DNA from 3 places in the Streptomyces sp. NPDC002793 genome. Region 2 is predicted to be linked to each of the others. Evidence: riboswitches for the same ligand, from Rfam matches in the RefSeq annotation. Region 2 holds a riboswitch; each other region holds the start of a gene.
What was found. Region 2 has a riboswitch for cobalamin ahead of ABT001_RS09015 (ABC transporter substrate-binding protein). Riboswitches for the same ligand answer to the same signal wherever they lie in the genome.

Region 1 (7,373 bases), on a different contig from region 2:
CCAGTTCCTCCCACGCTCTCTTCGGCGGCCTCATCGGCGCCGCGGTCATGTCGGCCGGCTGGTCCTCGATCAACGGCGGCACCGTCGTCACGAAGGTCCTGCTGCCGGCGATCGCCGCGCCCGTCGTCGCCGGCCTCGCCGCGCTGCTGGCCACGAAGCTGACGTACCGGCTGAACCGGAAGATCACGGACCCGGCGCAGCTGAAGTCGACCGCCAAGGGGTACCGCGCCGGCCAGATCGCCTCGGCCGGTCTCGTCTCGCTCGCCCACGGCACCAACGACGCGCAGAAGACCATGGGCATCATCACCCTGGCCCTGGTCACCGGCGGCGTCCTCTCCCCCGGCTCCAACCCGCCGGTCTGGGTCATCGCCTCCGCCGGTATCGCCATCGCGCTGGGCACCTACCTCGGCGGCTGGCGCATCATCCGCACCATGGGCAGCGGCCTCACCGACCTGCGCCCGCCGCAGGGCTTCGCGGCCCAGACGAGCGCGGCCACGGTCATCCTGGCCTCCTCGCACCTCGGTTTCTCCCTCTCCACCACGCAGTCCTGCTCCGGTGCCGTCATGGGCGCGGGTCTCGGACGCAAGGGAGGCGTGGTCCGCTGGTCCACCGCCACCCGGATGTTCATCGCCTGGGGGCTGACGCTTCCGGCCGCCGGACTGATCGGCGCGGGTGCCGAGTTCCTGACCAAGCAGGGCCCCTGGGGCGTCGGCGTGGTCGCCGTCCTGCTCGTCGCCGGCTCCGGCGCCATCTGGCTGGTGTCGCGCCGCAAGCCGGTCGACCACACCAACGTCAACGCGCCCGAGGGTGAGCCCGCCGGCGTCGTCACGACCGCGGTCGCGGCCGTCAGCCCGCCGCCCGCCGGTGCCGTCGCCTCCGAGCTCAAGACCACCATCCACGCTCCGGCCCCGACGGCCGAGACCCCGGCCGACCCGGCCCGGCCGGCCACGGTGTAAGGACAGATCGTATGAACATCGACTGGGCGGCTCTCGCCTCCGTCTTCGGCGTCAGCCTCGTGATCACCGTCGCACTGGTCGGCCTCTTCACCCTCGGCATCACCGGCCTGGCCAGGCAGACGCCGACGGCGGACGGCGGCGGCGGTTCCAACGCCCTGGCGCGCACCGGTGCGTACGCCTGCTTCGGGCTGTGCCTGGCCGCGGTCGCGTACGGGATCTATCTGATCGTCGCCTGACCTCCACGGACGTGGACACCGGCCGGACACACCACCTGTGTGTCCGGCCGGTGTGCGTCTGAGCACACTGAAGCCTCGCAGGTCAGCGGCAGGTTGACGGGCGTTCGCGGCGCGTGGTGGACTGCCGGAGCCATTGAGGCCGGCCGGCACACGCATGTGCCGGCCGGTCTTACGGCGACAGGAGAGGAAGCCGGTGCGAATCCGGCGCGGTCCCGCCACTGTCACCGAGGAGCAGCCTCCACACGGAAGTCACGGTCCGCCACCGCGGACTGGAAGGCCGGAGGAACTGCGGATCCGGAAGCCAGGAGACTCTCGTCGCCGGTCACGTCGAACCAGGGCGCGGACCCTGAGTGAGGACACACGCCATGCCTGGCTGCCCTGCGTCGGTCGCCGCACCACCCGCTGTGAAGGCCCTTCGAGGCGCGACGGGCGGCTGACCCGTGCGAGCCGACCGCATCTTCGCGTACGGCGCCGCAGCCGGGCTGATCGGCGACCTGCTGTTCGGTGATCCCCGTCGGGGCCACCCCGTCGCCGCCTTCGGGCGTGCCGCGGCAGGTGCCGAGAGCCGCCTGTGGCGCGATCACCGCGGCTGGGGTGCCCTGCACACGCTGGTCTGTGCCGGGGGCGCCACGGCCGCCGCCGCGCTGGCCGCCCGGGCCGTGCGGAACCGTCCCGCCGCCGCCGTGGCTCTGACCGCCGCCGCCACCTGGTCCGTCGTCGGTGGCACGTCGCTGGGCCGCGAGGCGCGTGCCGTCGGCGGGGCGCTGGCCGCCGGGGACGTCGAGCTCGCCCGGGAGCGGCTGCCGCACCTGTGCGGCCGTGATCCGCAGGCACTGGACGGACAGCAGATCGCCCGGGCGGTGGTGGAGTCCGTCGCCGAGAACACCTCGGACGCCGTCGTGGGAGCCCTCGTGTGGGGCGCGCTCGGAGGAGTGCCGGGACTGGTCGCCTTCAGGGCCGTCAACACGCTCGACGCCATGGTCGGGCACAAGTCTCCTCGCTACCGGCGCTACGGCTGGGCTTCGGCCAGGCTCGACGACGTCGCCGGCTGGCCCGGCGCCCGGCTCACCGCCCTGCTCGCCGTGGCCGCGGGGGGCCGCCCGCGCGAGGCCGTCCGGGCCTGGCGGGCCGACGCGGGCCGGCATCCCAGCCCGAACGCGGGCCCGGTGGAGGCCTCGTTCGCGGGCGCGCTCGGCGTACGCCTCGGCGGCACCCTCGCGTACGGCGGGCGGATCGAGCACCGGCCGGTGCTCAACGGCGGGGCCGGGCGGGACGTCCGGGTCACGGACATCGAACGCGCGGTGCGGTTGTCGCGCCGGGTGAGTGTGCTGGCCCTCGTCGTGTGCGCGGCGGGACGGTCGGCCCTGGGACGGAGAGTCGGATGAGCGGCGGGCTGCTGGTCGCGGGTACCACCTCGGACGCGGGCAAGAGTGTCGTCACGGCCGGGATCTGCCGGTGGCTGGTGCGCCGGGGGGTGAAGGTCGCACCGTTCAAGGCGCAGAACATGTCGCTGAACTCGTTCGTGACCCGGGAGGGCGCGGAGATCGGCCGGGCCCAGGCGATGCAGGCGCAGGCCGCCCGGGTCGAGCCGTCGGCGCTGATGAACCCGGTGCTGCTCAAACCCGGCGGTGACCGGTCGAGCCAGGTCGTCCTGATGGGGAAGCCGGTCGGCGAGATGAGTGCGCGCGGCTACCACGGGGGGCGCCAGGAGGCGTTGCTGGGGACGGTCGTGGACTGTCTGGAGCAGTTGCGCGGCACGTACGACGCCGTGATCTGCGAGGGTGCGGGCAGCCCGGCCGAGATCAACCTGCGGCGTACGGACATCGTGAACATGGGTATCGCCCGCGCCGCCCGCTTCCCCGTGCTGGTGGTCGGCGACATCGACCGGGGCGGGGTGTTCGCCTCGTTCTTCGGTACGACGGCGCTGCTGAGCCCCGAGGACCAGTCGCTGATCGCCGGATACCTCGTCAACAAGTTCCGCGGTGACGTGTCGCTGCTGGAGCCCGGCCTCGACATGCTCCTCGGGTTGACGGGCCGTCGGACGTACGGGGTCCTGCCGTACGCCCACGGGCTGGGGATCGACGAGGAGGACGGGCTGCGGGTGTCGATGCGCGGCGCCGTACGGGAGTCGGTCGTGGCGCCGCCGCACGGCGAGGACGTGCTGCGGGTGGCGGTGTGCGCCGTACCGCTGATGTCGAACTTCACCGATGTGGACGCCCTGGCGGCCGAGCCCGGTGTGGTGGTGCGGTTCGTGGACCGGGCGGAGGAGCTCGCCGACGCGGACCTGGTGATCGTGCCCGGGACGCGGGGCACCGTGAAAGCACTGGCGTGGCTGCGCGAGCGGGGGCTGGCCGACGCGCTGCGGCGGCGGGCCGCCGAGGGGCGGCCGGTGCTGGGGATCTGCGGCGGGTTCCAGGTGCTGGGCGAGCGCATCGAGGACGACGTGGAGTCGCGGGCCGGTCTGGTCGAAGGGCTCGGGCTGCTGCCGGTGCGGGTCCGCTTCGGCCGGGAGAAGGTCCTGGGGCGGCCCGTCGGTTCGGCGCTCGGGGAACCGGTCGAGGGGTACGAGATCCATCACGGCGTCGCCGAGGTGAGCGGCGGCGAGCCGTTCCTGGACGGGTGCCGGGTGGGTTCGGTCTGGGGGACGCACTGGCACGGGTCGCTGGAGAGCGACGCGTTCCGGCGGGCGTTCCTCGGTGAGGTCGCCCGGGCGGCGGGACGGCGGTTCGTCCCGGCCCCCGACACGAGCTTCGGGGCGCTGCGGGAGGAACAGCTGGACCGGCTGGGGGACCTGATCGAGGAACACGCCGACACGGACGCCCTCTGGCGGCTGATCGAGAACGGCGCGCCCGAGGGCCTGCCGTTCCTCGCGCCGGGTGCGCCGCCGGCCCCCGTCCCCGAGAGATCCGGCGCGCCCGGTCCTGCAGGTGTGGTCGTTACAGAGGAGGCCCCGTGAACACGCCCTATCCCTTCACCGCCATCGTCGGGCAGGACGACCTGCGGCTCGGTCTCCTGCTCAACGCCGTCAGTCCCGCCGTCGGCGGGGTCCTGGTCCGGGGTGAGAAAGGGACCGCCAAGTCCACCGCCGTACGGGCGCTCGCCGCGCTCATGCCCGAGGTCACGGTCGTGGCGGGGTGCCGCTTCTCGTGCGACCCCGGTGCGCCCGATCCGGCGTGTCCCGACGGACCGCACGGGACGGGTACGGGCGTGTCGCGCCCGGCACGGACCGTGGAGCTTCCGGTCGGAGCGTCGGAGGACCGGCTGGTCGGCGCGCTCGACATCGAACGGGCCCTCTCGGAGGGCGTGAAGGCTTTCGAGCCGGGCCTCCTCGCCGACGCCCATCGCGGGATCCTGTACGTCGACGAGGTCAACCTCCTCCATGACCACCTGGTGGACCTGCTGCTGGACGCGGCGGCCATGGGTGCCTCGTACGTCGAGCGCGAAGGTGTCTCCGTCCGTCACGCGGCACGCTTCCTGCTGGTCGGGACGATGAACCCGGAGGAGGGCGAGCTCCGCCCCCAACTGCTGGACCGCTTCGGGCTGACCGTCGAGGTGGCCGCCTCGCGTGACACGGACCTGCGCGTCGAGGTCGTACGCCGCAGGCTCGCCTACGACGACGATCCGGCCGCCTTCGCCGCACGGTGGGCCGACGAGGAGGCCTCGCTGCGTGAGCGGATCGCCGCCGCGCGCGCCCTGCTCCCCCGGGTGGTGCTCGGCGACGGCGTGCTGCGGCAGATCGCGGCGACGTGCGCGGCGTTCGAGGTCGACGGGATGCGCGCCGACATCGTCATGGCGCGCACCGCGACGGCGCTGGCCGCGTGGGCGGGCCGCGAGGAGGTCGTCGCGGACGACGTACGGCAGGCCGCGCTCCTGGCACTCCCCCACCGGCGTCGGCGCAACCCGTTCGACGCGCCCGGCCTGGACGAGGACAAGCTGGACGAGGCCCTCCAGGACGCCGCGGACGAGAACGGCGGGGGCGACGACGACCCGGACCCCGATGGTCCCGGCGGCGGCGTACCCCCGCAGGGCGGCGGCCCCGACGACGGCGGCGCGGACACGCCCGGCCCCGACGACGGCGGGGGCACGGACACGCCCGGCCGTGACGATGCGGGGAGCGGCGACGCGCCCGCGCCGGGCGGCGGCGCCGGGGAGCAGCAGCCCGTGCGGGCCGGCGAGCCGTTCCGCACGAAGATGCTGAGCGTGCCCGGACTCGGCGAGGGCGCCGCCGGGCGGCGCTCCCGGGCGCGTACCGAGCACGGCCGGACCACCGGGTCGCGCCGGCCCGAGGGTGCGCTGACGAAACTGCACCTGGCGGCGACCGTACAGGCGGCGGCGCCGCACCAGCGGGCGCGCGGGCGGTCGGGGCGAGGACTCGTCGTACGCCGTGACGACCTGCGGCAGGCGACCCGGGAGGGGCGCGAGGGCAATCTGGTGCTGTTCGTCGTGGACGCCTCCGGGTCGATGGCGGCCCGGCAGCGGATGGCCGCCGTCAAGGGCGCGGTCATGTCGCTGCTGCTGGACGCCTACCAGCGGCGTGACAAGGTCGGCCTGGTCACCTTCCGGGGCAAGGACGCCGAGGTGGCGCTGCCGCCCACCTCGTCGGTGGACGCGGCCGCCGCACGGCTGGAGTCGCTGCCGACCGGCGGTCGCACCCCGCTGGCCGCCGGACTGCTCAGGGCGCACGACGTGCTGCGGGTGGAGCGGCTGCGCGATCCGTCGCGCCGCCCGCTGCTCGTGGTGGTGACGGACGGACGGGCGACCGGGGGCGTCGACCCGGTGGCGCTGGCGGCGCGGGCCGGGCGGCTGCACGCCTCCGAGGGGACCGCTTCCGTCGTCGTGGACTGCGAGTCGGGGTTCGTACGCCTCGGTCTCGCCGCACAGCTCGCACGGGATCTGGGGGGCAGCGCCGTCACGCTCGACGAGCTGCGCGCCGACTCGATCGCCGGGCTGGTCAAGGACATCACTGCTGCCGGGAGGGCCGCTTAATGCCACAGGGACAGCCGGTATCGGTACCGGACGACGGACTGACGACACGTCAGCGGCGTAACCGTCCGCTGCTGTTCGTCCACACGGGCATCGGCAAGGGCAAGTCGACGGCGGCCTTCGGGCTGGCGCTGCGGGCCTGGAACCAGGGGTGGCCGATCGGGGTGTTCCAGTTCGTGAAGTCGGCGAAGTGGAAGGTCGGCGAGGAGAACGCGCTGAAGGTGCTCGGGGCGAGCGGCGAGGGCGGCACCGTCGACTGGCACAAGATGGGCGAGGGCTGGTCGTGGGTCCAGCGGGGCATTCACGGTGACAACTCCGACAACGAGGAGAAGGCCCGCGAGGGCTGGGAGCAGGTCAAGCGTGACCTGGCGGCGGAGACGTACAAGCTGTACGTGCTCGACGAGTTCGCCTACCCGATGCACTGGGGCTGGATCGACACCGACGAGGTCGTCGAGGTGATGCGGGACCGTCCGGGCACGCAGCACGTGGTGATCACGGGCCGGAACGCCCCGCAGAAGCTGATCGAGGCCGCCGACCTGGTGACCGACATGTCGAAGGTCAAGCACCCGATGGACGCCGGTCAGAAGGGCCAGAGAGGCATCGAGTGGTGAGTGTTCCCCGACTGGTCATCGCCGCACCGGCGTCGGGCAGCGGCAAGACCACGGTCGCCACGGGCCTGATGGCGGCCTTCGCGGGGCGTGACCTCGCGGTGTCCCCGCACAAGGTGGGGCCGGACTACATCGACCCGGGCTACCACGCCCTGGCCACCGGCCGCCCCGGGCGCAACCTCGACGCGTACATGTGCGGGCCGGGTCTGATCGCCCCGCTGTTCACACACGGGGCGAGCGGCTGCGACCTGGCCGTCGTCGAAGGCGTGATGGGGCTGTACGACGGGGCCTCGGGGCAGGGTGAACTCGCCTCGACCGCCCAGGTGTCCAAGCTGTTGCGGGCCCCCGTCGTGCTGGTGGTCGACGCGTCCTCGCAGTCGCGTTCGGTCGCTGCCCTCGTGCACGGTTTCGCCTCCTGGGACCCGGAGGTGCGGATCGGCGGGGTGATCCTGAACAAGGTGGCCTCCGACCGTCACGAGGCGCTGCTCCGGGAGGCGCTGGACGAGTCCGGGCTGCCGGTGCTCGGGGTGCTGCGGCGGGCGCCGCAGGTGGCGACGCCCTCACGCCACCTGGGGCTCGTCCCGGTGGCC
Region 2 (7,373 bases):
GGTGATGACCCGTACCGCGTACGTACGCCCCTACCGCTCCGGCGACCGGGAAGCCCTCGCGGACATCTGTGTCCGCACGGCCGACAACGGCGGTGACAGCACGCATCTGTATCCCGATCCCGGACTGATGCCCGCGCTCTTCGCCGAGCCGTACGCCCACCTCGAACCTGAGCTCGCCTTCGTCCTGGACGACGGTTCGGGGCGCGCGGTCGGCTACGTCCTCGGGACCGCCGACACACGGCGCTTCGTGGACGCCTTCCGCGCGGTCTGGCTGCCCCGGGTGACGGCCCGCTTCCCCGAGCCCGAGGGTGAACCGGGTACGCCCACCGAGGCGATGACGGCACTTCTGTACCGCCCTGAGCGGATGATCCTTCCGGAACTGGACGAGTACCCCGCCCACCTGCACATCGACCTGCTGGCGCCGTGGCAGCGCAAGGGCTACGGCAGGCAGCTCATGGGTGCCTTCCTGCACGCGCTGCACCGGAAGGAGGTCAGGGCCACGCACCTGTCCATGCTGACGGCGAACACTCCCGCCAGGGCCTTCTACGACAGGCTCGGATTCCACGTGATCGATGTGACCGACCCCGGACCGCTCACCTATCTGGGGCGTTCCACGGAGGGTGTGGAGCCGAGGGGCTGGGCAGGTAGTGAGGGGCGAGCCAGGGAGACGGCCCGGGCCGGTTCGGAGGGGTGAGTGGCATGACGGAGCAGGGCACGTGGAGTTTCACGGACGACCGGGGGCAGTCGGCGGTGGCGGACCGTGTGCCGTCCCGGGTACTCGCGTACGTCCAGGCAGGGGCGACGCTGTGGGACTACGGGATACGCCCGGAGGGGATATTCGGCTCCGGGCACGACGGCGCCGAGCCCGACCGGGCGAAGACCGGCACGCTTCCGCTGGACGCCGTGGACTACCGGGGCGCGGGCGACAACCTCGACCTGGACACGCTGTTACGCGGCAGGCCCGACCTGGTCGTGGCGGTCAGCTACGGCCACGGCCAGCTCTACGGACTGGACCCGGACACCGCCAAGCACCTGGAGGAGCGTGTCCCGGTCGTCGTGATCGACGTGGGCCAGGCGCGCACCCTCGACCGGGTCGCCGAGCGGTTCGCCGAGCTCGCGCGCTCGCTCGGAGGTGCGACGGTCGCGGCCGCGGAGGGCGACCTGCGCGCCGCCCGCGAGCGACTCCGCGCGGCCGCCCGCACCCCCGGCGGACCCAGGGTGCTGGCACTCTCGCCCGCGAGCCAGGAGCAGGCGTACGCCGGCCGCCCCTGGATGTGGCCCGAACTGCGCGTCCTGGCCGAACTCGGGGTCGGCCTCGTGTCCCCGCCCGAAGGGGCCGGCGTCAACTGGGCCACCCTGGACTGGGCGGAGGCGGCGGCGCTGGAACCCCGCGTCGTCCTGGCGGACATCCGGTCCAACGCGGTTCCGCTCGCCGAGATCGCGGCCCCCGCCTGGGAGGCGGCCGGGCGCGCCGCGCGGATCGTGCCGTGGAATCCGGAACCCCTGTGCAGCCCACAGGCCCGTGCACGCTTTCTCGGGCTCGTCGCGGACGCGGTGGATGGGGCGGCGGGAGACTGAGTCCGGTTGCCGGGTAAGGGGCGGTCAAAGGCTGATCCGCTGCTCCGTACGGGCGCCCCGGATCGCGCACGCCCCCGCTGTTCGGGACGCTGGCCCGAACAGCGGGACGCGAGATCCCCGTACACCCAGGAGCAGACATGCAGAAGGACAAGCACCCGTCGTACCGTTCCGTGGTCTTCCGCGACCGCTCCGCCGGGTACGCCTTTCTGACCCGGTCCACCGCGTCGAGCGAGCAGACGATCGACTGGGACGACGGCAACAGCTACCCGGTCATCGACGTGGAGATCTCCGCCGAGAGCCACCCGTTCTTCACCGGTGAGGCGAGGGTGGTCGACACCGAGGGCCAGGTCGCCAAGTTCGAGCGGCGGTACGGCGACGAGGGGCGTGGCGACGCCTCGTGAGCCCCGGGGGCACCACGGCCCCGCGCCGGCGGGGCCACGGCTTTTCCGCCGGGCGCGACGGTGAGTGACCGTCGCACGGGCCGGCGCCCTGCCACCCGGGGAGGAGGAGCCGGCAGCGGCCCTGACCAGCGGGCCCGTCCCGGAGCGGCAGCGCCCGAAGGGGTGTCCTCGCCCGTGCCACGATCGTTGATTTCGTTATGACCGTGACCCTTACCGACATCGCCCCACCGTCCACCACCGAACTGCTGACCGGCGTCCTCCTCGGCCCCGAATTCCGTCGCGAGCACGGATTCTGGCAGCGGCTGATCAGCACAGAACCGTTCCGCCGCCCCGCGGGCGGAACGCCCGAAGAGCGACTGGAACTCGCCTACGACCGGTTGCGGATCCTCAACCTCTCCCTGGACAGCGGAGCACGCCTCGCCGCCGACCCCCGCGCGCTGGCCGCTCTGCACGCCTGGCTCGGCCCGGTGGACCCCGCGCTGACCACCGTGGCGGGCATCCACTACAACCTCTTCCTCGGCAGCCTCCTCGACCACGAGTGCGCGGGCCGCCGTGACCTGTCCGACTTCCTGACGATGCGGCGCATCGGCACCTTCCTCTGCACGGAGGTGGCGCACGGCAACAACGCGGCAGCCATGGAGACCACCGCGACCTATGACGCCGAGCGGGACGGCTTCGTCCTGCACACCCCGAACGCGGGCGCGCAGAAGTTCATGCCCAACACCAGCCCGGCGGGCGGAGCCAAGTCCGGACTGGTCGCCGCACGCCTGGTGGCCGACGGGTCCGACCACGGGGTGCGGCTCTTCCTGGTGCCCCTCACCGACGACGTACAGGCGCTGCCGGGCGTGCGCGTACGGCCTCTGCCGGCCCGGATGGGTAGCCCGGTGGACCACTGCCTGACCTCGTTCGACCGGCTCTTCGTGGCGCGGGACGCCCTGCTGGGCTCCGGTGAGGAAGGCGAGGCGACGGGGAAGTTCAGGACCGGTCCGGGGGACAGGCGGCGGCGTTTCCAGACCTCCATCGGGCGGGTCGTCCCCGGCCGGATCTCCATGAGCGCCTGCGCCGCGGGTTCGGCCCGCGCGACCCTGGCCGTCGCCGTGCGCTACGGCGGCCACCGGCTGATCTCCGGAACCAGGGGAGCGGCTCCGGTGCCCGTCAACGCGCACCGGACCCACCACGGGCCGCTCGCCTCGGCCATGGCCACGGTCTTCGCCATGAGCCTGCTCCACCGCCGGGCGCAGAAGCACTGGGAGACCTGCGGCGACGGGGACGGCCGGAGGGACGCGGGCAGGCTCGTCGACGTGGCCAAGGCGTGGATCACCTGGCGGGCCCGTGACGTCATCGTCGAGAGCCGTGAGCGCTGCGGTGCGCAGGCCTTGTTGGAGAACAACGGCATGACCGAACTCGTCACGGGGGTGGAGGGAGCCATCACCGCGGAGGGCGACAACATCGCCCTGTACGCCAAGGCCGCGGCGGAGATGCTCTTCGCGGCCGACCCCCGCGAGGACGGCGCCCCGGGCCCGGTCGCGTGCCGCGGTGACCTGGCCGATCCGCGCTTCCTGGGCCAACTCCTCGCAGCGGTCCAGGACATCTGGTTCGCCCGGGCGAGGCGCCGCGCGCAGCGTGCGCCCGACGTCGATCTCTTCCAGCGGTGGAACACGGCCGCGGGTCCCGCTCTGCGTGGGGTCGATGCCTACGCCTACCGGGAGGCAGCCGCGGCCTACGCGGAGGCGCGGGCGGCGCTGCCCGAGGGCGCCGCCAGGGACAGGCTGGGAGAGCTGGAGCGGCTGTTCGCCGTCGAATGGGTGGCCCGCAACAGCGGTGATCTGCTGGCCGCGGGTCTCCTGAGCGGGGATCAGGTCGAAGCCCTGCCGGAGACCGCCGAGCAGCTCGTCGCGGCCGTCGCCGCCCACGCCCGGCAACTGACCGAATCCTTCGCCCTGCCCGAGGCGCTGCTCGCCGACTGGCCGATCGCCGGACCCGGCTACGCGGAGGCCTACGACGACCCCCGCGGCTCCTGGAACGCCCGCCCGACGGACGCCCGATGAGCGCCGCGGTCAAGGGGCCGGCCGGGTACGTCCGCCTCGGGGAGCGCCTGGAGATCCTGGGGCTGCGCGTCGTTCTGCTGGCCTACTGGGGCACGGTGTCCGTGCTCGCGCAGCGGAGCGCGAAGCCGTGGCCGCGAGGCGGCGAATCGGTTCGCCCCAAGGGCTGACCCGCCCGAAGACCGGTACGGGGGGCGTCCGTCCGCCTCCGTACCGGCCGTCGGCCCCGAGGCCCACGACGTCCCGCGTGATAGCTTGCAGAAGCCAGTCACACTCCACGTGGAGTCAGGGAATCCGGTGCGAATCCGGAGCTGACGCGCAGCGGTGAGGGGGACGGGCGGGGCCACAGCCACTGGGACACCCTCGGGTGCACCGGGAAGGCGCCTCGTCCGGACGAACCCGAGTCCGAAGACCTGCTGGCACCCGCTTCCGCACCGGGAGCGGAACACCGTAGCGGGCTCCGCGCATGAGCCCAGAGACGCCGAGGGACTCCGTGCCGCCCATAGCCAGCACCGTACGCCGAACCACCCTGCTCCTCACGGGACTCGTCCTGCTGACCGCCTGCGGCGGCAGCGGATCCACCACAGCCGCGAAGAGCGGGGGCGGCGCCGGATACCCGGTGACGCTGAAGAACTGCGGACGCACCGTGACCGTCGACGCAGCCCCGCAGCACGCGGTCTCACTGGACCAGGGATCCACGGAGATCCTCCTGTCCCTGGGGCTAGCGGACCGGATCGCCGCCACCTCCACCTGGACCGACCCCGTGATGAAGGGGCTGGAGAAGGACGAGGCCGAGGTCCCCCGCATCGCGGAGAACCGCCCCTCCTCGGAGAAGGTCCTCGACCAGGAACCCGACTTCGTCAGCGCCTCCTTCGAATCGACCCTCGGCAAGGGCGGCGTAGCCCCCCGCGAGCAGTTCGAGGACCTCGGTGTGCCGACCTACGTCTCGCCCTCCGACTGCACGGCCAAGGACAACAGCGGGAGCGGCGACGGCTCCCGTACGGATCCGCTGACCATGGACAGCGTCTACACCGAAGTGCGCGAACTGTCCCAGGTGTTCGGCGTACCCGAGCGGGGCGACGCGCTCGTCCACCGCCTCGAGGCCCGTATCGGCGAGGCGACCGAGGGCATGGACGCCTCCGGAACCACGATGCTCTACTGGTTCGCCAACGCCGAAGCACCCTACCTGGCGGGCTGCTGCGGAGCCCCCGGCATCATCACCGAGGCGCTCGGCGCGAAGAACGTCTTCGACGACACCCACGAGGAATGGCCCCAGATCAACTGGGAGACCGTCGCCGACCGCGACCCCGACGTGCTGGTCATCGGCGACCTGACCCGCAAGTCGCAGACGGCCGAGAGCGCCGCGAAGAAGATCGAGTTCCTGGAGTCCAACCCCGCCACGAGGAACATGGACGCCGTGCGGCACAAGCGGTACATCCTGCTCAGCGGCCAGGCCATGAACCCCTCCGTCCGGACCGTGGAGGGCGTGGAGCGCGTCGCCGCGGGGCTGCGTTCGTTCGGACTCGCCGGGTGACGAAGACCGAACACGCCCCGGACCTACAGGTGGAGCCGCCGCCGCCGGCCCGCCCGGCCGCAGGCACCCGGATCCTTCGCGACGGTGTCCTGTGGAGCGCCGGGACCGCCCTGCTGCTCCTGTCCGTCGCGGTCACCGTCACGATCGGCCCCGCCCGCATCTCCGTCCCCGACGTCTGGTCGGCGGTGGCCTCCCACCTCGGCCTCACCGACGCGGGGCTGACCCCCATACGCGACGGCATCATCTGGAACCTGCGGATGCCCCGCACACTGCTCGCCGCGGTGTGCGGGGCGGGGCTCGCGGTGTGCGGGACCGTGATGCAGTCGCTGCTGCGCAACCCCCTCGCGGACCCGTTCGTCCTGGGCGTCTCCTCCGGGGCGTCCACCGGGGCGGTCGTCGTCGTCGTCCTGGGCGTCGGCGGGGGAGCGGTGTCGATCTCGGCCGGCGCCTTCGTCGGTGCCCTGTGCTCGTTCGCCCTCGTCCTGGTGCTCAGCCACGTCCTCGGCGGCTCCACCGACCGGGTGGTCCTCTCCGGGGTCGCCGCCATGCAGCTCTTCTCCGCGCTCACCTCGTTCGTCGTGATGACGGCCGCCGACGCGGAACAGACCCGGGGCGTGCTGTTCTGGCTGCTCGGCTCCTTGAGCGGCGTCGGCTGGGGAGACGTGTGGATGTGCTCCGCCGTGCTGGCCGTGACCCTGCTGATCTGCCTCGGACACGCCCGTACCCTCGACGCCTTCGCCTTCGGCCAGGACGCCGCGGCCGCCCTCGGGGTGCACGTGGCACGCACCCGGATCGTGCTGCTCTGCACCACCGCGCTGCTGACGGCTGCCCTCGTCAGCTCGGCGGGTGCCATCGGGTTCGTCGGCCTCGTCCTGCCGCACGCAGCCCGGGCACTCACCGGGTCCGGCCACCGGAGGCTGCTGCCGGTGACGGCGCTCACCGGAGCCGTGTTCCTGGTCTGGGTCGACACCCTGGCCAGGACCGTCCTCGACCCGCAGGAGGTCCCGGTCGGCGTCGTCACGTCCCTCATCGGGGTGCCCGCCTTCGTCCTGGTCCTCTACCGCACGAGGAGGAGCGCATGACCCGGACGGGCCCACCCGGAGACGGGCTGCGGGCCGCACGGGTCAGCAGGGAGGCCGGCGGACGGATCGTCCTCGACGACGTGAGCATCGCGCCGCCGCCCGGCACCACCGTAGGACTGCTGGGGCCGAACGGCTCCGGCAAGACCACGCTGCTGCGGGTGATGGCGGGCGTGCTCACCCCCGGCGCGGGCGTCGTCACCCTCGACGGCCGCACCCTCGCCGCGACCGGCAGACGAGAGGTGGCTCGACGCGTGGCCGTCGTCGACCAGCACGCGGTCACCCAGGTCGACCTGAAGGTGCTGGACGTCGTACGCCTCGGCCGCATCCCGCACCGGCGTGCCTGGTCCGCGCCCGGCACCGAGGACGAGACCGTCGTACGGGAGGCCCTGGCCCGCACGGGGCTGGCCGACCGTGCCGGACAGTCCTGGCACACCCTGTCCGGAGGCGAGCGCCAGCGCGTCCAGATCGCCCGTGCCCTGGCCCAGCAGCCACGTGAACTCCTGCTGGACGAACCCACGAACCACCTGGACATCCAGCACCAGCTGGAACTCCTGGCGCTGGTCGCCGCGCTGCCCGTCACCACGGTGGTCGCCCTGCACGACCTCAACCTGGCCGCGATGTTCTGCGACCGGGTCACCGTCATGAAGGAAGGCCGTGTGGTGGCCGGCGGAACGCCCTCGGAGGTGATCACCGAGGAACTCATCGCCGATGTCTACCGGGTGCGCGCGGTGGT
Region 3 (7,373 bases), on a different contig from region 2:
GAGCTCGCGCAGCTGATCGACGACATGTTCGCCAGCCAGCGCACGGCGGAGGGCGTGGGCCTGGCCGCCAACCAGATCGGTGTCGACCGCAAGGTCTTCGTCTACGACTGCCCGGACGACGACGGGGTGCGGCACGTCGGCGCGATCTGCAACCCGGTGCTGGAGGATCTCGCGCCGGAGCGGCGCAACCTCGACGACTCCAACGAGGGCTGCCTCTCCGTGCCCACGGCGTACGCCGCGCTCGCGCGCCCCGACTACGCCGTCGTGCGCGGTCAGGACGCCCAGGGCAACGCCGTGAAGGTGCGGGGCAGCGGATACTTCGCGCGCTGCCTGCAGCACGAGACGGACCACCTGTACGGCTACCTGTACATCGACCGGCTCTCGAAGCGGGACCGCAAGGACGCGCTGAAGCAGATGGCGGAGGGTACGCCGCGTTACGAGGTCGTCCCGAACGACTGACGTCCGTACGAGGAGGGGCCCCGTCGCAAGCGGGGCCCCTCCGTGCGTCCGGTGGTGCGAGAGGCTTCGTCAACCAGCGTTATCCGGCGCGTAGTTGACGCGCGTCGACCCGTCCGCCAGGCTCGTCCCACGCTTCACTTCTCCACCTCATCGCGCAGGGAGATCCCCATGCTCAGACGTACCGCACAACTGCTGCTCGGCCTTGTCATGACCATGGCTTTCGCCATCGGTGGTGCCGTCGTCACCGCCGGCACCGCACAGGCCGACGGCTGCTACACCTGGACCCGCACCCTGTCCTCCGGAGCCACCGGCAACGACGTCACCCAGCTCCAGATCAGGGTGGCCGGCTATCCGGGATACAACTCGGTGCTGGCCGTCGACGGGTCGTACGGCCCCGCCACCAAGGCCGCCGTCCAGCGCTTCCAGTCCGCGTACGGCCTCGCCGCCGACGGGATCGCAGGACCGGCCACGCAGGCCAAGCTCTACGCGCTCCAGGACGACGACTGCACCCCCGTCAATTTCACGTACTCCGAGCTCAACACGTGCAACAGCACCTGGGCGGGCGGTGCGGTCGCCGCGGGCACGGCCAAGGCCAACGCCCTCAGCAGCATGTGGAAGCTGCAGGCGCTGCGGCACGCGCTGGGTGACCAGCCCCTCCGGGTCACCAGCGGCTTCCGGTCCACCTCCTGCAACGCGGCGGTCGGCGGAGCCACGAACAGCCGTCATCTCTACGGTGACGCCGTCGACCTCGGCGCCGGACCGCACTCGCTGTGCACCATCGCCAAGCAGGCCCGCTACCACGGCTTCAGGGGCATCCTCGGCCCGGGCTACGCCGGCCACGGTGACCACATCCACGTGAACCAGGGGCCGAGCCACTTCTGGTCGGCCTCGCAGTGCGGCATCTGACCGTACGCGCCCAGTGGTTCAGGACCCGCCGGGGTGATCGTGCGACACCCCGGCGGAGCCTCCGTCAGGCCACCTCGACCAGCTCGGCCGGGCCCCGGAAGGCGCGGCGGTAGGCGTTCGGGGTCGTTCCCAGGGAACGTACGAACTGATGGCGCAGCGCCGCGGCGTTCCCGAAGCCGGTCTGCCCCGCGATCGTGTCCACGGTCGCGTCCGAGGTCTCCAGCAGGTGCTGCGCCAGCAGCACCCGCTGCCGGAGCAGCCAGCGGTACGGGGTGGTGCCGGTCTCCTGCTGGAAGCGGCGGGCGAAGGTCCGGGGCGACATGTGCGTCTGTGTCGCCAGCTGTTCGACGGTCATCTCCTGGTCGAGGTGGCGCTCCATCCAGGCGAGGGTCTCGCCGACCGTGTCGCACCGGGTGCGGGGCAGCGGGCGCTTGATGTACTGCGCCTGGCCGCCGTCCCGGTGCGGCGGGACCACCATGCGCCGTGCGATGGCGTTCGCGACGTCGGGACCGTGCGCCTGGCGGACCAGGTGCAGGGCGGCGTCGATGCCCGCGGCCGTGCCCGCCGAGGTGATGACCGCGCCCTCGTCCACGTAGAGCACGTCCGGCTCCACGACGGCCTTCGGGAAGCGGCGCGCCAGCTCGTCGGAGTGCCGCCAGTGGGTGGTGCAGCGGCGGCCGTCCAGCAGTCCCGCCTCACCGAGGACGAAGGCGCCGGAGCAGACGCTCAGCACGCGCGCGCCGCGTTCGACGGCCCGGCGCAGGGCGTCCAGGGCCTCCTCCGGGTACGTCCGGTCCACGAAGTGGCTCCCGGCGGGCACGACGATGAGGTCGGCCTCCTCCAGTCTGTCCAGGCCGTAGGGGGTGCTGATGGTGAACCCGGCGTGCGTCCGCAGCACCGGGCCCTCCGCCGAGACGACCGCGAAGTCCTGGACCGGCAGCCCGTCCTCGGAGCGGTCGAGCCCGAACACCTCGCACACGACGCCGAGTTCGAAGGGGTGGACCTCGTCGAGCAGCAGAGCGGCGACATTCTTCAGCATGAGCTCAGTGTGGCAGTAATTCGAGGGTGTGTGACAGTCCTGCCACTGCCGAATCTCTGGCACGCCGACGACAGTAGAGCCATGAACACATTCATGAACTACCTGGCCGTAGCGGTACTTTTCGCCCTCGTCCTGCTGCCCGCGCTCGTCGGACTCGCGCGGGAGCGCCGCATCGACCGCGAGCTGCGGGACGCGCGACGGGACCAGGAGGCGACGCCGCCGCGTGAGGCGGGCGCCGCGCAGCCGGTCGTGGTCACGCGGCGCCCGTACCTCAGGTCCTGGGCGCGGATCTAGAAGTCGTCGTCGAAGCCGACGGAGCCCTCCACCGCCACCTGGTAGGCGGAGGGGCGGCGCTCGAAGAAGTTGGTCAGCTCCTGCACCCCCTGGAGCTCCATGAACGAGAACGGGTTCTCCGAACCGTAGAGAGCGGGAAAACCGAGCCGGGTGAGCCGCTGGTCGGCGACGCACTCCAGGTACTGGCGCATCGACTCGGTGTTCATCCCCGGCAGGCCCTCGCCGCACAGGTCGCGGCCGAACTGCAGTTCCGCCTCGACGGCCTCCTTCAGCATGTCGGTGACCTGCTGCTGGAGGGCGTCGTCGAAGAGGTCGGGCTCCTCCTTGCGGACGGTGTCCACGACCTCGAAGGCGAAGTTCATGTGCATCGTCTCGTCACGGAACACCCAGTTGGTGCCCGTGGCGAGACCGTGCAGCAGGCCTCGTGAGCGGAACCAGTAGACGTACGCGAAGGCGCCGTAGAAGAACAGCCCCTCGATACAGGCGGCGAAGCAGATCAGGTTGAGCAGGAAGCGCCTGCGGTCGGCCTTCGACTCCAGCCGCTCGATCTTCTCGACCGAGTCCATCCACCGGAAGCAGAACTGCGCCTTCTCGCGGATCGACGGGATCTCCTCGACCGCGTCGAAGGCCGCCGCGCGGTCCTCCGGGTCCGGGAGGTAGGTGTCGAGCAGCGTCAGATAGAACTGGACGTGCACGGCCTCCTCGAACAGCTGGCGTGACAGGTAGAGCCGCGCCTCGGGTGAGTTGATGTGCTTGTAGAGCGTCAGCACCAGGTTGTTGGAGACGATCGAGTCGCCCGTCGCGAAGAACGCGACCAGCCGGCCGATCATGTGCTGCTCGCCGGGGGTGAGCTTGGCGAGGTCGGAGACGTCGGAGTGCAGGTCGACCTCCTCCACCGTCCAGGTGTTCTTGATCGCGTCCCGGTAGCGCTCGTAGAAGTCCGGGTAGCGCATGGGGCGCAGGGTCAGTTCGAAGCCCGGGTCGAGCAGGTTCTTGGTCTCGTTCGTGCTCGTCACTGGCAGGCCTCGCAGGACTCGGGGTTTTCGAGGGAACAGGCGATCGCGTCCGCGTCGGGGGCGGAGGCCTGCTGCACGGGGATCGGGGCAGCGGCGGCGGCCGTCCCGGACGCCGCGCGGGCGATCCGGGTCGCAGGGCGCGAGCGCAGGTAGTACGTCGTCTTCAGCCCTTGCTTCCAGGCGTACGCGTACATCGAGGAGAGCTTGCCGATCGTCGGCGTCTCCAGGAACAGGTTCAGCGACTGGCTCTGGTCGAGGAACGGCGTACGGGCCGCCGCCATGTCGATCAGACCGCGCTGCGGGATCTCCCACGCCGTGCGGTACAGCGCCCGCACGTCCTCGGGGATCCAGGCGAAGCCCTGGACCGAGCCGCTCGCCTCCCGCAGCGCCTCGCGGGTCCGGGCGTCCCAGACGCCGAGCTTCTTCAGCTCGTCCACCAGGTAGGCGTTGACCTGGAGGAACTCACCGCTGAGCGTCTCGCGCTTGAAGAGGTTGGAGACCTGCGGCTCGATGCACTCGTACACGCCCGCGATCGAGGCGATGGTGGCCGTCGGCGCGATGGCGAGCAGCAGCGAGTTGCGCATCCCGCTCTTCGCGATCCGGGCGCGCAGCGCGTCCCAGCGCTCCGGCCAGTTCAGCTCGGTGGCGTAGTGGTCGGGGTGCAGCACGCCCCGGGCCGCGCGGGTCTCGGACCAGGCGGGCAGCGGGCCCGACCGCTCGGCGAGCGAGCAGGAGGCCTCGTACGCGGCCAGCATGATGCGCTCGGAGATCCTCGTGGACAGCGCGCGGGCCTCGGCGGAGTCGAACGGCAGCCGCAGCTGGAAGAAGACGTCCTGCAGGCCCATCGCGCCCAGACCCACGGGGCGCCAGCGGGCGTTGGACCGGCCGGCCTGCTCGGTCGGGTAGAAGTTGATGTCCACCACCCGGTCGAGGAAGGTCACCGCCGTACGGACGGTGGCGTCCAGCCGCTCCCAGTCGATGGTGCCGTCGGCGACGAACGCCCCGAGATTGACCGACCCGAGGTTGCAGACAGCCGTCTCGCCGTCGTCGGTGACCTCCAGGATCTCGGTGCAGAGATTCGAGGAGTGCACGACGCGGCCCGGCTCGGCGGTCTGGTTCGCGGTCCGGTTGGAGGCGTCCTTGAACGTCATCCAACCCTGCCCGGTCTGCGCGAGCGTCCGCATCATCCGCCCGTACAGCTCACGGGCCGGCAGGGTCTTGCGGGCGAGCCCCTTGGCCTCGGCGGCCCGGTACGCGGCGTCGAACGCGTCGCCCCACAGGTCCACCAGCTCGGGGGTGTCCGCCGGTGAGAAAAGCGACCAGTCGGTGTCCGCGTCGACGCGACGCATGAACTCGTCCGGGATCCAGTGCGCCAGATTGAGGTTGTGCGTACGCCGCTGGTCCTCGCCGGTGTTGTCGCGCAGCTCCAGGAACTCCTCGATGTCCGCGTGCCAGGTCTCCAGGTAGACGGCGGCGGCACCCTTGCGACGGCCGCCCTGGTTGACCGCGGCGACCGAGGCGTCGAGCGTCTTCAGGAACGGCACGATGCCGTTGGAGTGCCCGTTGGTGCCACGGATGAGTGAACCCCGGGCACGGATGCGGGAGTACGAGAGGCCGATGCCGCCCGCGTGCTTGGAGAGGCGCGCCACCTGGTGGTAGCGGTCGTAGATCGAGTCGAGCTCGTCCAGCGGCGAGTCCAGCAGGTAGCAGGAGGACATCTGCGGGTGGCGCGTGCCGGAGTTGAAGAGGGTGGGGGAGGAGGGCAGGTAGTCGAGCCGGCTCATCAGGCCGTACAGCGCGGCCACTTCCTCCAAGGCGCGCTCGGAGGTGTCCTCGGCGAGGCCGGCGGCGACACGCAGCAAGAAGTGCTGCGGGGTCTCCACGACCTCACGGGTGAGCGGGTGGCGCAGCAGATAGCGGCTGTGCAGGGTCCGCAGCCCGAAGTAGCCGAAGCGGTCGTCGGCGCCGTCGGCGAGCGCCTGGTCGACGAGCGCGTCGAGGGCGGTGGCGTGCAGCGTGACGAACTCGGCCGTACGGTCCGCGATCAGGCCTTCGCGGTGTCCGACGGCGACCGATGCCGAGAAGGAGACGGCGCCCTGGCCCGCGGCCTCGTCCGCGACGGCCCGGGTGAGGAGCCGGGCGGCGAGCCGGGAGTAGGCCGGGTCCTCGGAGATCAGGCCCGCGGCCGCCTCGGTGGCCAGCGAGCGCAGCTCGGCCTCGTCCGACCGTGCGTTGCGGCCGCGCAGCGCGGCGGCGGCCACCCGTCCCGGGTCGGTGTCGGGCAGATCGGCGGCGAGGTCGGTCAGGGTCCGCAGCAGCGCGGTCCCGGGGGCGTCGGTCGTACGGCCTTCGGGTTCCGCGGCTGAAACCGGATCGGCGGGCGCGATGGTCACTGGGGGCTATCCCTCGCTCGGCTCAGGGCCTGCGGGAGCGGGGCAGCCGGGCACGGCGGCGCCCGGGGGAGGGGGCAGCACGGCGCACGGCGTCCACCGGCCCTCCGCGGGGCCCGGACGTCTCGGCGTCCGGTTCGGTCGAGCCGGACGCACTGTCGACAGGTCTTCGGACTTCGGGATGCGCGAAAGCACACCGATCACACCGTTGCGGGACAGTTCCGGATTCACACCGGATTCCCCTGCGGCGACAGCGAGGTCGAGCATACATGTGGGGGCTGCTTATCGAAGCAGCCCCCACATGTTGTGTCGTGGTGGGTCAGAGCTCCAGCCGGAACGTCAGGAGCGGTAGGTCCGGCAGAGGGCACCAGTCCCGCTCCGGGGTCCGTACGAAGCCGAGACGCCGGTATATCCGGTGGGCCCCCAGCATGGACCGCTGCGTCGACAGGACGACCCCATGGAGCCCTCCGGCAGCTCGTGCCCGGTCGATACAGGCCCGTACGAGCGCCTCGCCCGCACCACGTCCACGCGCCTCCGGCGAGACCGCCAGCATCCGGAACTCGGCCTCGTCCTCCCCGGCGATGTCCGCCCAGGGGCTGCCGGGCGCGACGTACGTGACGCCCCCCAGCAGGCGGCCGCCCGCGTCCTCGGCGACCAGCACCTCGGCCTCGGCCGCTCGCCGCTCCACCGCGCGGAGCTGCTCCAGGTAGGGGTCCTCGGCGCCGAAGTCCAGCAGCCCGTCCCCGAGATACGCCTGCGCGGTGATCTCGCCGAGCTCCTCGAACTGAGCCGGCCGGACCGGTCCGATCGATACGTCCATGGGCGCAGTCTGCCGCAGCCGAGATGTGCGCGCCCCCGATTTCCGGCCCGCCGCCGCATGGCCCACCGCCGCATGGAACGGCACCGCATGGAACGACGCCGTCCCGGCAGGGCGGACCCTGCCGGGACGGCGTCACGCCGTGGAGGTCAGTGACCGCCCGGCGCACCCGCCGTGGCCGGCGGGAGTTCGGCCTTGACGCCCGGGTCGCCGACGTCCGCCGTGTAGTCGGACGGAGAGGTCTCGTCCACTCCGGCCGGGGCCTTCATCGCGTTGAGGACGAAGGTCAGCACGACCACGACCACGAGGTTCAGCACGAACGCGGTGAGCCCGATGTACCCGATCTCGCCGATGCCCGGGATCTCCTTGGAGGACCCGCCGAAGTGCTTCTGCGTCGGGCTGGCGACGCCGTACGCGGCCACCGTGCCGTAGATCATGCCGACCGCCCAGCC

Region 1: linked by a shared signal. The riboswitch ahead of ABT001_RS19590 (cobalamin biosynthesis protein) and the one ahead of ABT001_RS09015 (ABC transporter substrate-binding protein) in region 2 are both predicted to bind cobalamin.
Region 3: linked by a shared signal. The riboswitch ahead of ABT001_RS25470 (ribonucleoside-diphosphate reductase subunit alpha) and the one ahead of ABT001_RS09015 (ABC transporter substrate-binding protein) in region 2 are both predicted to bind cobalamin.

Annotation. Positions count from the first base shown of each region.
Region 1 is NZ_JBEOVL010000018.1:92,824-100,196, reverse strand. It holds gene ABT001_RS19600 (inorganic phosphate transporter) at 1-956, shown strand, start outside; gene ABT001_RS19595 (hypothetical protein) at 968-1,192, shown strand; cobalamin riboswitch at 1,376-1,504, shown strand; gene ABT001_RS19590 (cobalamin biosynthesis protein) at 1,633-2,577, shown strand; gene ABT001_RS19585 (cobyric acid synthase) at 2,574-4,148, shown strand; gene ABT001_RS19580 (putative cobaltochelatase) at 4,145-6,178, shown strand; gene cobO (cob(I)yrinic acid a,c-diamide adenosyltransferase) at 6,178-6,786, shown strand; gene ABT001_RS19570 (cobyrinic acid a,c-diamide synthase CobB) at 6,780-7,373, shown strand, end outside.
Region 2 is NZ_JBEOVL010000007.1:88,528-95,900, forward strand. It holds gene ABT001_RS08990 (GNAT family N-acetyltransferase) at 5-694, shown strand; gene ABT001_RS08995 (substrate-binding domain-containing protein) at 700-1,578, shown strand; gene ABT001_RS09000 (type B 50S ribosomal protein L31) at 1,716-1,979, shown strand; gene ABT001_RS09005 (acyl-CoA dehydrogenase family protein) at 2,177-4,027, shown strand; gene ABT001_RS09010 (hypothetical protein) at 4,024-4,194, shown strand; cobalamin riboswitch at 4,273-4,459, shown strand; gene ABT001_RS09015 (ABC transporter substrate-binding protein) at 4,491-5,558, shown strand; gene ABT001_RS09020 (FecCD family ABC transporter permease) at 5,555-6,640, shown strand; gene ABT001_RS09025 (ABC transporter ATP-binding protein) at 6,637-7,373, shown strand, end outside.
Region 3 is NZ_JBEOVL010000030.1:12,266-19,638, forward strand. It holds gene def (peptide deformylase) at 1-459, shown strand, start outside; gene ABT001_RS25450 (D-Ala-D-Ala carboxypeptidase family metallohydrolase) at 628-1,365, shown strand; gene ABT001_RS25455 (GlxA family transcriptional regulator) at 1,430-2,404, opposite strand; gene ABT001_RS25460 (hypothetical protein) at 2,486-2,698, shown strand; gene ABT001_RS25465 (ribonucleotide-diphosphate reductase subunit beta) at 2,695-3,651, opposite strand; gene ABT001_RS25470 (ribonucleoside-diphosphate reductase subunit alpha) at 3,711-6,107, opposite strand; cobalamin riboswitch at 6,248-6,371, opposite strand; gene ABT001_RS25475 (GNAT family N-acetyltransferase) at 6,424-6,924, opposite strand; gene mctP (monocarboxylate uptake permease MctP) at 7,071-7,373, opposite strand, start outside.